One region of the uncultured Mailhella sp. genome, then DNA from elsewhere that is predicted to be linked to it. Evidence: riboswitches for the same ligand, from Rfam matches in the RefSeq annotation. Region 1 holds a riboswitch; the other holds the start of a gene.
The links. Region 1 has a riboswitch for molybdenum cofactor ahead of ABGT79_RS05050 (substrate-binding domain-containing protein). Riboswitches for the same ligand answer to the same signal wherever they lie in the genome.
Positions count from the first base shown of each region.

Region 2: linked by a shared signal. The riboswitch ahead of ABGT79_RS00525 (molybdopterin-binding protein) and the one ahead of ABGT79_RS05050 (substrate-binding domain-containing protein) in region 1 are both predicted to bind molybdenum cofactor.

Region 1 covers NZ_OZ007001.1:1,237,662-1,245,454, reverse strand. The annotation lists gene ABGT79_RS05080 (ATP-binding protein) at 1-859, opposite strand, end outside; gene ABGT79_RS05075 (response regulator) at 856-1,518, opposite strand; gene ABGT79_RS05070 (NirD/YgiW/YdeI family stress tolerance protein) at 1,572-2,009, opposite strand; gene ABGT79_RS05065 (Rossmann-like domain-containing protein) at 2,411-3,154, opposite strand; gene ABGT79_RS05060 (ATP-binding cassette domain-containing protein) at 3,151-3,867, opposite strand; gene ABGT79_RS05055 (ABC transporter permease) at 3,864-4,673, opposite strand; gene ABGT79_RS05050 (substrate-binding domain-containing protein) at 4,761-5,498, opposite strand; molybdenum cofactor riboswitch at 5,587-5,728, opposite strand; gene phnN (phosphonate metabolism protein/1,5-bisphosphokinase (PRPP-forming) PhnN) at 5,846-6,445, opposite strand; gene ABGT79_RS05040 (permease) at 6,576-7,121, opposite strand; gene ABGT79_RS05035 (permease) at 7,118-7,594, opposite strand; gene ABGT79_RS05030 (metalloregulator ArsR/SmtB family transcription factor) at 7,596-7,793, opposite strand, start outside.
Region 2 covers NZ_OZ007001.1:95,735-103,527, reverse strand. The annotation lists gene ABGT79_RS00535 (pyridine nucleotide-disulfide oxidoreductase/dicluster-binding protein) at 1-2,183, opposite strand, end outside; gene ABGT79_RS00530 (molybdopterin-dependent aldehyde oxidoreductase) at 2,286-5,024, opposite strand; gene ABGT79_RS00525 (molybdopterin-binding protein) at 5,105-6,121, opposite strand; molybdenum cofactor riboswitch at 6,223-6,369, opposite strand; gene ABGT79_RS00520 (histidine phosphatase family protein) at 6,772-7,365, opposite strand; gene modA (molybdate ABC transporter substrate-binding protein) at 7,776-7,793, shown strand, end outside.

The DNA.
Region 1 (7,793 bases):
TCAGCATGTCCTTGGTGCGGGCGAAAAAGCCGTTCAGCGATTCCGCCATGGGCAGGGCTTCGGAGGGCATGCGGCTCAGATCAAGCGCCGAGGTGTCTTCCGGATCGCGGGAACGCAGCGCCGCGGCCATGCTGCGCAGGGGTGCAAGCTCCCTCGTGAGCAGAACGAAGAGCCCGGCCAGAAGCACGGGCAGAAGAATCAGCCACGGCAGAATCTGACCTTCCAGCATTTCGAGCGCCATGTCGCTGCGGTATTCCTCTTCCTGTCCCACGGCGATGACGTGGCGCCCGTCGCTGGAATCCATCCACAGAATGCGCCAGATATCGTCGTCATGGATCAGCGGTTCGTTGACGAAGCCCCGGCGCGAGCCTTCAAACGGGAAACGTCGGCCTTTCTGACCGTCGGAGAGAAGGCGTTCGCCTTCAGGAGAGAAAATGGCGAAGGCGATGGCTTCGTCTTCAAGCTTGCCGATGCCCTTTTTCTTGACTCCCGGCAGCATGTCGCCGATGTGGGGCAGCTCGTCCGGCGCGCGCGTGAAATCGGCCACGGCCAGCGTTCGCGCCACGAGCATCTGCTGGGAGTCGAAAAATTCATTGATGTAGCTGCGGCACGTATGCCAGCTGAACAGGGCGGCGGCCAGCCACGCCGTGAGCATGAACAGCGAAAAGAACAGGCTCAGCCGCAGTCGCAGGCTCTTGCGGCTGACGGGCAGGGAAAGAATGCGGTTCCAGAGTCTGTCGGTCAGCCGGAGGCCGCGAACAAAAAAGTCGGAAGCTTTTTGTCCCGTCGCCGAAGCGATGCGGCGGCAGAAACTTCCGACCTTGCCGAAACGCGTTTCCACATGTTCAGGAGGTGTCATGAGGCGTCTCCCAGGGTGTAGCCCACGGAATGCACGGTTTTGATGAAGCCCGACCCCAGCTTGCGGCGCAGGCGGTGCACCAGCACTTCCACGGAATTGCTGCTGACTTCCTCGCCCCAGGGATAGAGTTTTTCTTCAATGGCGCTGCGGGAAAGCACGCTGTGCTTGTTGAGCAGGAGCAGCTCCACGAGCATGACTTCCTTCTGCCCCAGGGCCACGGGCTGTCCGTTCAGCGAAACCGTGCGCGTGAGCGGATCGAAGCTGACCGCGCCGTGGACAAGCTGCGGCGAGGAAACGCCGTGCCTGCGACGCACGAGAGCGCGCAGTCTGGCGGCCACCTCGTCCAGATCAAAGGGCTTGCCGAGATAGTCGTCCGCGCCGAGATTGAGTCCTTCCACGCGCTGACTGATGGCGTCCCGCGCGGTGAGCACGAGCACCGGCACGTCCTGTCCCGACGCTCGCCACGTTTTCAGAATGTCGAGTCCGTCCATGCCGGGGAGCCCGAGATCGAGAATGACGGCGTCGTATTCCGCCGAGGCAAGAGCCTTCATGCCGAGCTGTCCTTCCTTGAACCAGTCCACGGCAAAGCCCATGGCGGGCAGGCCCATTTTGAGTCCGTTGCCTATGAGAATGTCATCCTCGATGAGAAGAACGCGCATGGTGCTCCTTGGGTTTCCGGCGCGCTCCTTTGGCGGAGCGCGCCGCGTGACTGTTACTTCTTCACGATGCTCTTGACGTCGATTTCCAGCTCACGCCAGTCCTTTTCCACTTCGCCGGAGATTTCCACGAGGTCGTTGGGACCCACGTTCTGGCCTCTCCAGCGCTTGTGATCGATTTCCACGTTGATGGTGCCGGTCTGGTCTTCAAACACGTAGCGTTCGTCGCCGAGGTGACGGATGATGTGGCCTCTGAGCGTGACGGGGGTGTCGTCGCGCATGTCCTTGGCCTGCTTCACGGTGCTGAGGGCGGGGCCGGGGCCGGTGTAGCCTCCTCCCTGCATGTAGCCTCCGTCGGGACCCTTGGCAAGAGCGCCGGAAACGCCGAGGGTGAGGCTGAGGGCAAGGGCCGCGGCGAGAGCCAGAGGAAGACGGGACTTGCGGGAAGAATCGGAAGAACGACGGTCGTTCAGGAGAGCGGGATGCATGGTCATAAGAAAGCCTCCGTAGAGTATATGTTTTGATTTTTCGTTGTTGCCTTTTCCACTTGAGGACAGTAAAGCATCGGAAACTTACACGCTCCTTACATCGGAAAAATTTTTTGCGGATTCTGAAAAATTTTCCGATGTTTCCTACCGGGAATGCGGAGGTTCGCGGCGGAAGGGGCGTTCAGGGGGAAAAGGCGTCGCATGCCTCCTGCGCACGGGGGGAAGCGCGGCCTCTTTTCACGGGGCTTGAGCGTCCATGAAAAGGCCGGAGCCTGACTTTTCAGACGCAAAAAAGAGCCGGACTCATCAGATCCCGGCTCTTTCAGGATAGGACGTCAGGCGTGAGGGCGCAAGCGCTTCGCGCCCTTGTTCCGACGGCGCGTTCGGAGCGGCAGGCGGAGAAGGCGTCAGGAGGATTTCGGGCAGAAGCGGGGAAGATGAAGAATGCGGGCCGCGGCAGCCCCGGAAATGCCGAAAAATATGACCGGTCTGCCGATGCCCACAAAGTTGACGAAGGTGCCGTTGCAGAGCGTGCTGCCCGTGCAGAGCACAAGTTCCGACCATTCAAGCACGGCGCTGCGGTAGCCTGTTTCACCGTGTTCAATGGTCACTCCGGACTTTACGTCGCCTACGAAGCGGGGATTCATGTCCAGCACCCGCAGGGGAAATTCCCGGGAGAGGCGGGCCGTGAGGGCGGGCTGATAGCCTATCAGCGTGATGCGCGGCGCTCCGAAGTGTTCACGGATATGCGCGGCGCAGGCTTCGGCGCAGAGTTCGAGATCGTCGTTGCGGCAGTGAACGGTGTGATCGATGTCGCCGGTGTGGCGCATGACGGCGTTCAGCGTGGCCACGAGAAGTCCTCGGCTGTGCGGGTCGTTTTCCGGATCAAGGGCCAGCACGTCGTCCAGCGTGCCGCAGAAGTCCGAGGGCGCGTCTGTGAACGCCTGACCGAGGGCGGAACCGAACTGCGCCTGAAGCATGATTTCCTTGCCTGCAAGAATGGGATAGTCCTTGCGCCTGGTGTTGCCTATGGCTTCTTCCGGGGAAAGACCGCGGCTTTTCAGCATGATGGGGCTTTCATTCAGATGATGAAGCCGGACAATCCGTTCGAGTTCCTGTTTGAGACGACGATAGAGTTCCTGGGCTGTCATGCGTCCTCCAGACCGAGAAAGGTGTTGAGTTCCGTATTGCTGCTGCGGGCGAAGAGATCCTCTGATCGGCGAATGCAGAGCATTCTGCCCTCTGCCATGATGCCTATGCGGGAAGCCAGCATTTGCGCTTCCCGGAAGTCATGGGTCACAAAGAGCACGGCGCAGTCGAATTTCTGTGGAATGCGTGCTGTTTCCCCGTAAAGCCGCTGCTTTGTGGAAGGATCGAGCGAGGAGAACGGTTCGTCGAGCAGCAGCAGTCGGGGCTTGAGCACCAGGGCTCTGGCCAGGGCCACGCGTTGTCGTTCGCCCCCGCTCAGCGTTTGCGGATAGTTTTTCAGCACATGCCCGATGCCGAGCAGTTCGGCTATGGCCCTTGTTTTTTCTTTCTGTTCGGCGCGCGGCGCGCGGCGCACCCGAAGGCCGTAGGCAATGTTTCCTTCCACGGTCATGTGCGGAAAGAGCGCGTAGTCCTGATACACGAAGCCTATGCGGCGTTCGGTGAGAGGAATGCTCTGCACGGGCGTTCCGTAGAGCAGAATGTTGCCGCTTTCCGGTGCATAGAATCCGGCGGCCGATTCGAGAAGCAGGGTTTTTCCCGCGCCTGTGCGGCCGAGGATGGCAAAGATTTCCCGTTCGCCGAGTTCAAAGGATATGTCCTGAATGCGCATGCTGCCCCGGGTGAGGCAGAAGCGGTCGAAAGCAAGCGGAATCATGGTCTGACCGCTCCCTCCATGCGGCTGGCCGCGCGGTGCTGCAGCAGCGTGGAGAGCATGAGCGCCGCGCCGGAAATGCCCAGCAGAATGATGGCCGCGGCCATGGCCATGCCGTTGTCGCCGGTGCTGATGTTGAGGTAGATGCTGGCCGGGAGTGTTTCCGTTTTCATGCGGGTCACGCCCACGAGCATGAGCGTGGCGCCGAACTCTCCTATGGCCCGGGACCACGTGAGAATGGCGGCCATGAGTATGGCATTGCGGCACATGGGCAGGGTGATGGTGCAGAACCGCTGCCAGCGGGAAGCGCCCAGCGTTCCGGCAATGAATTCCAGTCTGCCGTCCAGTTCTTCCAGCGCCGTGCGCATGAGCCGCACGACGAAGGGAATGTTCACCAGCCACTGCGCCATGACTATGCCCGCCGGTTCAAAGATGACGCGGATGCCGAAGTTCTTGAGCAGTCTGCCGGCTTCGGAGGAAAACATCATGAGCAGACAGAGGCCGAGCACGAGATAGGGCAGGGAGAGGGGAAGTTCCAGCACGATGCGGCAGAAGTTGCGCAGCGGCATGCGGCATCGCGCCAGCGCATAGGCGCAGGGAATGCCCACCAGAAAGCAGAGCAGCGTGGACAGCGTGGAGGTGACGAGGCTGAGTCGGATGGAAAAGAGCACTTCCTCGGAACGAAAGGCCGCGGGCAGAAAGGGCAGACCTCCCACGACTATGGTGCAGATGGACGCCGTAAGGAAGAGCACGGTCAGAAAGGCGATGAGAAGGCTTGCGCCGTCAAAGAGGGAAAGCTTCTGTTTCATGGCGCGGACGGAGCCTGCGCGTCGGCGGAGCAACGCGGAAAAGGGAGGAAAAGGCCGTCTGATTCGGGCAGACGGCCTTTGGGAACGTCAGTTCAGCACGACGTAGCCGTATTTTTCCCAGATGGCGTGAGCTTCCCCGGAGTTCAGAAAATCGAGGAACAGCTTTTGTCCTTCGGGATCGTCGGAAACGGAAAGCGAGGCTGCGGGAATGGTTTTTACGTAGGCGTCCATGACCGGGTCGGGCACGATGTCCATGGCCGGAGAAACGTTTTCCTTCCACACGATGACGGCATCGCATTCTCCCACGTTCAGGGCGTTGAAGATGGAAGGCGCCGTCACGCCGCGGCTGACCACGTTCACCTTGCCGGCGAGACCGGCGTCGGCAAGGGCCTTGTCCGCAATTTTGCCTATGGGCGTCGCCTTGGCGTCGCCGAGCACCACGCGAAGATCACTTCTGCCGAGATCCTTCACTCCCCTGATGTTCTTGGGATTGCCCCTGGCTACGGCCAGCACGGGAATGTGCTTGACGAGATCGCGTCTTGCGGAGACGTATTTTTCTATGGGCTTCAGTTCTTCCGCAGCGCCGGCAATGAAGAGGTCGCCTTCCCGGGCGGTGTTGATCTGCGACTGTATCTGACCGGCGTTGGCGTAGGTGACTTCCATGTTCACCTTCGTTTTTTTGGTGAAGGCGGCGGCTATTTCCCCGAAAGGTTTTGTCATGCCTGCCCCGCAATAGACGTGCAGGGCTCTGGCGGCCTGCGCCGCGCAGGGCAGAGAAAGAATGAGGACGGCCGCAACACAGAGGAAGAGGGGAAATCTTTTCATGGGATTCTCCATGCCGCGCAAAGGCGCGATTCCGGTGTTGCTCACATACGAAAACACCAGAACCATGATGCGGAACGTTTCCGGGCATGGAACAAGCGCAGCGTTTTCTTTCCAACCCCGAAGGGCATACGGGAGGCGGCCCCGTTTCCAGAACCACCCTGTGAGCAGAAACTCAGGTCGGAACGGCATGGCAGAGCTGTAGCCGGACCGACTCGAAAACTTATTTTTGAAATAGACAAGGCGTTGTTTTTTGTCAAGCGGGGATGCGGAAATACGGCGCTGCATGTCGCGAAAAGTTGTGAAAACGCGATGATGAGAGCCGAACGGAGAACCGCGCCGGCGTGCGTTCAGGCGGGAGAAGAGCTTTGTCCGCAGTGCCTGTTCTGGCCTGGCAGCGGGAGCTTCGATCGGAGTTCCTGCTCCAGAAGAGCCGCCGCTTCGTGAAGATGACCGGAATTGTCTATGCGTATCCAGGGCAGGGCATCGAGATCGGGCAGGGCGAGCAGCGCTCCGGCGAGACGCTCTTCCAGCGCAGCGCCGGATTCCCGTCCCCGGGCCAGCAGGCGTTCGCGAAGAAGATGCGGCTTTGCGGTCACGAGCACGGGAACCAGATCGGGATAGCGGCGCACGGCCTCGGCAAAGGCCGCGCGGGAGCCGTTGACGAGCAGGGAAACGCCGCGGGCGAGGGCGAGATCCGCATGGACGGAAATGCCGTAGCGGTGGCCGTGACTTGTCCAGTGCAGGGAAAAGCGTCCTGCGGCGGCCAGCTCTTCAAAGCGCTCGCGGGAAACGGCGATGTGCCGCTCGCCTTCGGAGAAGGCGGGGCGGGTGATGTGACGCCTGACCGCGGCCAGCGGAAGCCCGCGGAAACGGCGGAGCATTTCGCGGATAAGGCTGTCCTTGCCCGCGCCGGAGGCTCCCATGACATAGACGAGTCTGCCGCGCATGATGCTCCGCCTGAGATTTGTGCCGCGTGGCGTTTGGGAAGGACGCCGAAAAGAGGCGCGTTTCGGGCCGGACGGCGGACGGCCCGCCCGCACGAGATTGCCGGAAGCATAGAGGAGAGGCGAAGGAGCGTCAATGCCTGCCGGGCTCGGAGGATGGTTCCGCGGGGAGGGGAACGGGATGCCGCCTGGCCTCGCGTTCCAGAATGAGGGCGATGAGGAAGATGCCCACAATGTTGAAGACAAGGCGCATGGCCATGAAGCGGAAGCCGAGCGTGGCGCTTTCAAAGAGAATGAGCGGGATTTTCGTGGTGGACCAGGCCCCGATGAAGATGAACACGTTGCGCATGCTCGCGCCCTTTTTCATCATGACCGCGGCCATGGGAAAGGCGGCGTAGAGGGGGCCCGCCGCGGCGGAGCCGAGAATAAAGGCGAGCAGCATGCCCCGCGCGCCGGAGCCTTCGCCCATGTATTTCATCATGGTTTCTCTGTCCACCCACACGTCCAGAAGGCCGAGCAGCACGAAGATGGGCGGCAGAAAGGAGAGCATTTCAAGCACGTTGTCTCCGGTCAGGGCCAGAGCTTTTTTCCCGACGGCGGGTTCAAGGAAGAGCAGCGCGACGTTGAAGGCGAAAAGCGCCAGAAACATGCGGTAGCGGCGGAGAACGGCGGTAATCACAGCAGCGCCCCCAGCACGACGGAGGAAACGACGGCGTAGAAAAAGGCCAGCGCATTGCGCATCAGGGCCAGACGTTTGCCGAAGAAGGTGCCTTCCAGCGGCAGAGTGACGATGCCCACCATCATGAGCGTGGTGAGGAACATGGCCGTCTGCCCGTAGCCTGCGCCGGAAGAAAGAAGCGAGGCCGCCAGCGGAAAGGCGATGAAGCCCGGAATGAGCGTGACGGAACCGATCAGTGCGGCGATGGCCATGCCGAGAGCTCCGGATTCCGCGCCCAGAAGACGGGTGATGAGCTCTTTGTCGAGCACGGCGAGCATGAGGCCTATGAGCACCAGGATGGCCAGAAACTGGGGCAGAATGTTTTCAAAGGATTTCCAGGCCTTGACGAGCGCCTGACGCGTTTTTTTTCTGTCTTTTCGGAAGGAGAGCGCGAGCAGAATCAAGGTGACGAAGTAGAGGGCTGCGGTGGACATGTCAATGTTCCTCGACGGTTGGCGGAGCCATGGGCAGCGTGCGGAGTTTGCCTGCTCCGTGACAGCGGCGGCGCATGGATTCGTCGCAAAGGGAGGGGCGGGGAGCGGCTTCGTCCGCCTTGTCGGCAGGGAGCGTTGCGGCGAGCGCTTCCAGTTCCCGGGCCAGATCGAGCAGGCGCTGCCGGTTGACGGCGTAGTG
Region 2 (7,793 bases), 1.1 Mb from region 1:
CAGGAGCCGAGAATGTGGCCGTTTTCCCGATTGAGGAATTTGGCTCCGCTCGCTTCGATGCCCGCAATGGCCGTGACCACGTCCTGACGCAGAATGTAGCGGCGTTCCATGGCTTCGCGCACGTCTTCGGGAATGCGCAGCAGAATCGGTTCCTCGTGGCTTCGAGCGTCGGGCTTCTGGCCGAGAAATTCTTCGAGCGCCGCTTCCTTCAGTGCCGCGCGTCCGGCGCGGCGCGCGGAAAGTCCGGGCGCGGAAGCTTGTCCGCCTTCTTCCGCGGTCTGCGGAAGCACATCGAAAAGATGCCAGCTTTCCGTTTCCGCGGCAAAGCGGTCGTGACACATGATGCAGGACGTGAGCACGGGAAGAGAAAATTCTCCGGCGCGCTTTTTGGCGAGCGCGTCTGCCACGTCCGGCTGTGCGTTCCACACCAGTCCGCCGTAGCCGCAGCAGGCGCTTTCGTCGCCGGTGCGCGCGGCCTCCTCCACGCGTATGCCAGCCTTGGCGGCAAGGGAGCGCACGGCCCTCTGCCACTCGGCGTCATGCCTCGCGCCGCAGGGATCCTGCACGTTCATGACGCGGGGCGCGCGGCTGGCAAAAGGCTCGGTCATGAGAGAGTCGAGCTTCGACCACAGCGATGTGATCTTCGCCTCGGGAAGCGCAAGCTTGAGCGCCGTCATGCAGGAAGAGCAGGCGGCAAGAATTTCCGGTTTGCCGCACGACTCCCAGTCGCGGCGGAGCGTCTCGGCGTGCTCGCGGAAAAGGGCCTCCCGTCCGGCCCAGTGCGCGGGAATGCCGCAGCATGTGCTGTAGAGCGACACGCCGTCGGGCAGATGGTCGCGCAGATGGCGGTACATGGCAAGCACCTGCCCGCCCCGCGAGGCCGCCAGCTGACAGCCGGGGAAAAACAGGCTCGCGCCGTGCCTGTCCTGCGCGGCAAGGGCGGGGTCTTCCAGCAGAAAGGCGCTTTCCGGGCCGCAGGCCTGCGCCATGTCTTCCAGCGCAAATTCGTGGGCTGAGGCCGGCATGACGTCGCGCTCCACGGCGTCGCGCCGGGCGGCAAGACACAGATCGGCCATGGAGAAGTGCTCGGGACAGATGACTTCGCACTGACCGCACAGGGCGCAGCCGTTCATGATGACGTTGGCCGTGCGGGTGCCGCGTATCACTGAGGCGTTGTTGTAGAGCTTGCGCGCATAGACACGGGGAAATTCCTTGTACTTCTGGAGAAACGGGCATTCCTTCACGCATTGCATGCAGGAGCAGCGGATGCAGCGGTCGGCTTCGCGCCGGGCTTCTTCTTCCGTGTACGCGTCGCCGGAGGGCAGAACGCGGGGCAGAGGCGTCACGCCGTCGAGCGGCGTGTGCAGTCGGTTCTCCCTGTTTTCGCCTTCGCGGGCAGCCACCAGCGAAACGCCGGTGAGAACGCGTTGCAGCGTGATTCCGGCCCGTCGGCCTTCTCCGGCCTGTGAGGACGCGGAGGCGTAGCTCGCCCCCGTGGGGGTGCGGCTGGCCCAGCCTCCGCAGCAGACCTTGTCCTTCCAGAGCAGCGTTGCGGCGTCGATGTTCTCGCGCGCAGGAGAAAACGCGCAGACCGAGGCGTCCACGAACACGGCTCCGAAATCTTCGAGGCAGCGGTCAAGAAGCGCTTCGTCGAGAGCGACGTGCTCAAAGCGCACATGAAATTTTTCCAGCGCGCGCAGCTCGTCTTCCAGCACGGAGGCGTCAAGGGAAGGAAAGGCGCGACGCAGCGCCTCGCTTTTTTCGCCTTCGTGATAGACCGTGACCGCAAAGCCCTTGTGCGAAATGTCGAAGGCGGCGACAAGACCTGCCAGCCCTGAGCCGAGCACGGCAAGCTTCTGGCCTTTGGGAGGCCGGATGAGCGGTTTTGTCTGTGCGGAAGCGGCGCTCATGCAGAATTTTTCCAGCGCGGATACGGCAAGACCGCCGCCGAGATCGCGCCGCAGGCAGGCGTTTTCGCAGGGATGATCGCACACGGCGGTCATGACGCCGGGCAGAGGCAGATGCCGCTCCAGAAGTTTGCGGGCGTCGCGCACCTTGCCTGCGGCAAGGCATTCAAGAAAGGAACGCACATCCATGTCCAGCGGACAGGCTGTGCGGCAGCGGGGCGCGGCTTCCTGCGTGCAGCGGGCCTCGACGGCGTGAAGTTGGCTTTGTTCCAGCACGGCGTACCTCGAAAAAAGAAAAGACTGCCCGAAGCGGCTCCGGGCAGAAAAAGGGCGGGGCCGGAGAAGCCCGAAAAAGCTCTCCGACCCCGGATGATCAAGTTACTTGGCGGCTTTTTCCTTCAGTCCTGCCAGCACCTTTTCGGGGTAGGCGGGCAGGTGCGTGATGCGGACGCCGCAGGCGTTGTAGATGGCGTTGATGATGGCCGGATGCGGGCCGCACAGCGGAATTTCACCCGTGCCGGAAGCGCCGAACGGACCGTCGGGACGCTTGCTCTGCACGTAGATGATTTCCATGTTGTCCGGGATGTCCTTGGGATAAGGAATGCCGGCGCCGAGCATGGTGCTGTGCTTCTTGATGTCCTCGTAGTCTTCGGACAGCGCAAGGCCGATGCCCTGAGCAAGGCCGCCCCAGATCTGGCCGTCGGTGATGAGCTTGTTCACCACGGTGCCGATGTCGGCGACCATGGTCATCTTTTCCACCTTGGTCTTGCCGGTGGCGAGTTCCACGGCCACTTCGGCCATGAACAGACCGTACATGTAGCAGGCGAAGGGATCGCCCTGGCAGTTTTCGCCGCAGCCCTTCACGGGAGCGGTCCACTTGCCGTCCTGATGCACGTCGCGGCCTTCGGCCTTCATTTCCTCATAGGTGTAGAAGCCGCCTTCGGGCTTGCGCATGGCTTCGACGAGCTGTTCGCAGGCCACGCGGATGGCGTTGCCGGTCATCACCTGCGAGCGGGAACCGCCGGCGGGGCCGGAGTTCGGGGTCTTGCTGGTGTCGTTGAGCACGAGACGGATGTCGTCCACCTTGATGCCCAGAGGACGCAGGGCTTCATGAGCGGTGCACTGCGCGCCGGAATCCGCGCCCTGACCGTGGTCTTCCCAGGAGCAGCCGATGGTCACGGTGCCGTCGGGATTGAGTTCCGCCCAGGCTTCGGAGGAGTCGGGGCCGTCGAGACCCGCGCCGTACACGGCAAGGGCAAGGCCCACGCCGCGCTTCACTTCGTCGGTGGAGGCTTCCTTGGCGTGCTTCTTGGCCGCTTCGTAGAGCGGACGCAGCTTGTCGAACATTTCGGGCAGGCTCAGCACTTCGGGCTTCTGACCGGTGGGCGTGGTGTCGCCTTCGCGGTAGCAGTTGACGTAGCGCAGATCAAAGGGATCCATGCCCAGCTTTTCCGCAAGTTCGTCCATGAGCACTTCGGAGGGGAATTCCGCTTCGGGGCCGCCGTAGCCGCGGAAAGCCGCGCCCCACGCATGGTTGGTTGCCACGGTGCGGCCGTTGCCGCGGATGTTCGGAATGCTGTAGCCTGCGCCGATGAACTGCGCGCCGCGCAGGGTGAGCAGGTCGCCGAATTCGGAATAGGGACCGTGGTCGCAGGTCCAGTCGGTTTCCATGGCCTTCAGCTTGCCGGTCTTCTTGTCGGCGGCCATGCGCACGGTGGTCCAGAAGGGCGAACGCTTGCCGGTATACTGCTGCTGCTGTTCATAGTTGTAGCGCAGATGGCAGGGGCGTCCGGTGGCCATGACGGCCACGCCGATGAGCGCTTCCATGGTGGGGCTGAACTTGTAGCCGAAGGTGCCGCCGGTGGTGTTCTGCACGAGCACCAGATCCTTGGGGAATTCCAGACCGAGGCCGGGAGCGATCATGAGCGCGTGCAGGTGCAGGCCCACGGACTTGGAATGGATGACCACCTGACCCTTGTCGTTAATGTAGCCGTAGCCGACGTCGGGTTCGATGTTGAGGTGGGGCTGGCGCTGGGTGTAGAAGCTGTCTTCCACCCAGACGTTTTCGGGATCGTCGAAGAAGGGCGCGGTTTCTTCGCCCTTTTCGATGTGGGGTTCATAGTAGATGTTCGGGGTGCCGGGATGGATTTCGATGGCGTCGGGAGCCATGGCGGAAGGCGCGTCCATGTATTCGGGCAGAAGCTCAAGGTCGAACTTCACCTTTTCGGCAGCCGCGCGGGCATGGCATTCGGTGTCGGCGCACACGATGGCCAGCGCGTCGCCGTACTGGAACACCTTGGTGTCGTTGAGGATGGGACGATCCCAGCCGTCGCCCTTGTTGTCGGGGAAGGTGATGAGGCCGGTGATGCGGTTCTTGCCCTTGACGTCTTTGTGGGTGAGCACACGGAACACGCCGGGCATCTTTTCGGCTTCGGAGGTGTCGATGCCCTTGATGTTGGCATGGGAAACCTTGGCCTGAGCGAGAGCCAGATGCAGCGTGTTGGCGGGCATGTGAACGGCGGCGTCGGCGCCGAATTCGGCGGTGCCGGTCACCTTGGCCACGGCGCTCGGACGCGGCTTGGTGGAGCCGAGGTGATGACCTTCGGCAGGTTCCTTGTAGCGGATTTCCTCAATGTCCTTGTCGCCGCGCATGACGGCGGCGGCGTCCATGACGGCGTTGATGATCGGAATATAGCCCGTGCAGCGGCAGACGTTGCGGTTCTTCTGGAACCAGTCGCGCACTTCCTCTCTGGTGGGCGAGGGGTTTTCCTGCAGCAGGGCGTAGGCCGCCACGATGAAGCCGGGCGTGCAGAAGCCGCACTGGGCCGCGCCATGGAAAATCCACGCTTCCTGAAGCGGATGCAGATGATCGGGCGTTCCGATGCCTTCCAGGGTGATGATGGTGGCATCATCGGGCACGCGTTTCATCTTCAGCACGCAGGTGCGCGTGAGCTTGCCGTTGAGGATGACGCTGCAGGCGCCGCAGTGACCCTTTTCGCAGCCCAGCTTCACGCTGGTAAGCTGCAGCTGGTCGCGCAGGACGTTGGCAAGCGAGTCATCCGCATTGACAAGCACCTGACGACGGACGCCGTTGACAAGGAGGGATTTGATGAACATGGGCAGCTCCTTTTAAGAGGAATCCAGAGGAGGGGCGGCCGCGGAAGCGGATCGCCCGAATACGGGCCGATGCGGGAAGATCAGTTTTTGCCGAAGGCGCAGTTCGGATAGCGGCATTCACCGCAGCCTGCGCAGAAACCGCCGTGGCCGAGCGCCACGATGTCTTCCCGGGTGACGGGAATCCCGGCCAGGAGGCGCGGCACCACAAGGTCGAAAATGCTCGCCCTGTGGTACATCACGCAGCCGGGAAGCCCGAGTACCGGAATATTGTCGATATACGCCAGCAGGAACATGGCTCCGGGGAAGGTGGGAGCCCCGTAGGTGACCACCTTGCCGCCCGCCGCGCGGATGGCGGCAGGCGTGCGGTCGTCGGGATCCACGGACATGCCGCCCGTGCAGACCACCATGTCGGCGCCCTGCGCGATGAAGTTGCGGATGCCCTGCACGGTCATCTCGATGGAGTCGTCGGAAAAGCTCTGTCCGAGAATGCTGCTTCCGAGACTTTCAAATTTCTGCCGGAGCACGGGGCCGAAGGCGTCCTTGATGCGTCCGGAATAGACTTCGTTGCCGGTGGTGACCATGCCCACCTTGAACGGACGGAAGGGCAGCACCTCGATGACGGGGCCGCTGACCGTGCTTTCCAGACGGGCGATCTTCTCTTCTTCGATGAGCAGGGGAATGATGCGCGTGCCGCCCACGGCCTGACCTTTTTGCACTTCCTGCATGGTGTGCAGCGTGGCAAGCACGATGTCGTCAAAGGCGTTCACGCGGGAGAGGGCGGCTTCGTCCACGCGCAGCAGGCCGTGCTCGGCGGCGAGAAAGTTGATGCGGCCTTCCTTGATCTCGGAAAACTCGATGTTTTTACCGGCCGCAACGTTGCCGATGCGCACGGCGGCGTCGTTTTCATGCACCTGACCGGGCAGGGGTTCGTACACGTAAAGATTTTCCTTGCCCACGCTGAGCAGAACCGGAATGTCTTCTTCCCGGACGACGTGCCCCTTGCGGAACACCGGTCCTTTCTGCACGCCGGGTTCGATGCGGGTGATGTCGTGGCAGAGCACCGTGCCCACGGCCTGGGAGACGGGAATGGTTTTCATGGAAATTTTGGACATAGAAAAGGCTCGTCGATAGAAGAAACAGCAGCATGACCGCGGCGCGGACTTTTTCGGAGACAGAACCGGAAAAGAACGCGAAACCGCGTCGTTCATCCATGTTTTCTTTCCATGCCGAAGCATTTAATGGAGGCAAGGCCGTTTCCCGCCTTACCCTGTGAGCCTCTGGGGGTTCAGGACTGTCTGCATGGCATAATGCTTTAGCGGAGACAGACTCGAAAACTTGCTATAAGCATATTGAAACGGAATTTTTTCGTCAAGATATAAAAGGAAAATTAATGATACTTTTTTCAGAGCGCAGAAAAATGCTTTGAAACTTAAATCACAATATCATTGTGTTTCATATCTGATAATAAAACATCATATATTTTATTTTTTGTAATGGAAAAATTACAATAAAAAAGTTTTTTCTATTGTAAAACTGGCATACGCGTGGACTTATGAACGGAACAGGAAGGCTCTGCGCGGAAAATTTATTTTGAAATGACCTTTCGGTCGGCGGCTGCCTGGTGTTTTTCGAGTCGGCGGGGCTTCCGCGTTCTTGTGCTGCGTCGGACGGCAGGGAGTATTGCCGACGGAACATTTGAAATGGACGGCGGGCGAGCCGGCGTTGCAGTCTTGCGGAGCGGGGCGACTCAGCAGAATGTGGCGAGGCGGGCGAGGTCGTCGCTGCCGTAAAAAAGCGTGGTGCAGGCCGCGTAGGGCTGGGGGACGGCAAAAAAATCCCGCATGTCGAGAGCAAGATAACGCATGAGAATCACTCGATTTACTCCGGAATGCGCCACAAGAAGGGCGTGGGCGTCGCCTCTCATGTCGGCAAGGCGTCGGTACAGGGCGCTGCACACGCGCGAGGCGAGCATGGCAAAGGATTCTCCGCCTTCGGGGACGTAGTTCCAGAAGTCTTTTCCCCGGGCGGCCACGGCTCCGGGGAAACGGGCGTCCACTTCCGCCTTGGTCAGACCTTCCCAGCGGCCCAGATTAATTTCGCGAAACGCCGGCTCGACCTGCACGGGCACGTTGCGGCCATCGAGCGCGAGGGCCGTCATTTCCAGGCAGCGGGGAAGATCGGAAGTCCAGGCCTCCGTCAGGGGAACGGCGGCCAGATCCTGCCTAACCTGCCTTGCCTGACGACGTCCGATTTCGGAAAGAGGAATGTCCCGCTGACCGACGAAGCGGTGCTCTGGATTGGGGAGAAGGGTGCCGTGACGGAGCAGATGAAGAACGGGCATGACGACCTCGGACGTTGGAAGGAAGGACGGCGCTTGTCCTGAAAAAAGAAAAAAAAGGACTAAAAGTCGTGCTTGTTATCCTATAAAATGGATAAAAAGAAAAGATCAGGACATGCTTTTATTTTCTACAGAGAATGATTTTCATGTTTTTTTGAAAAAATGTTGCCGGAAAACAGGACATATTGCATAAAAAATTTTTTCACAAAAGTGAATCAGACGCGATTTTTTTGACTGCGACATGAAAATTTTATCCGAGTCGACGTTCTCTTTATCGGTAATGTCTCCGATGATGAAAAATAAGGCATTGATATTGCATGCGATTTTATTTCATAAAAAAATTGTGCGAATTTGATTGAAAAAAGAAATAAATCTTGTATGTTGTAAGCAAATATTGAAATGAGGAGGAGCTCATGAAAAAACTTGCCGCC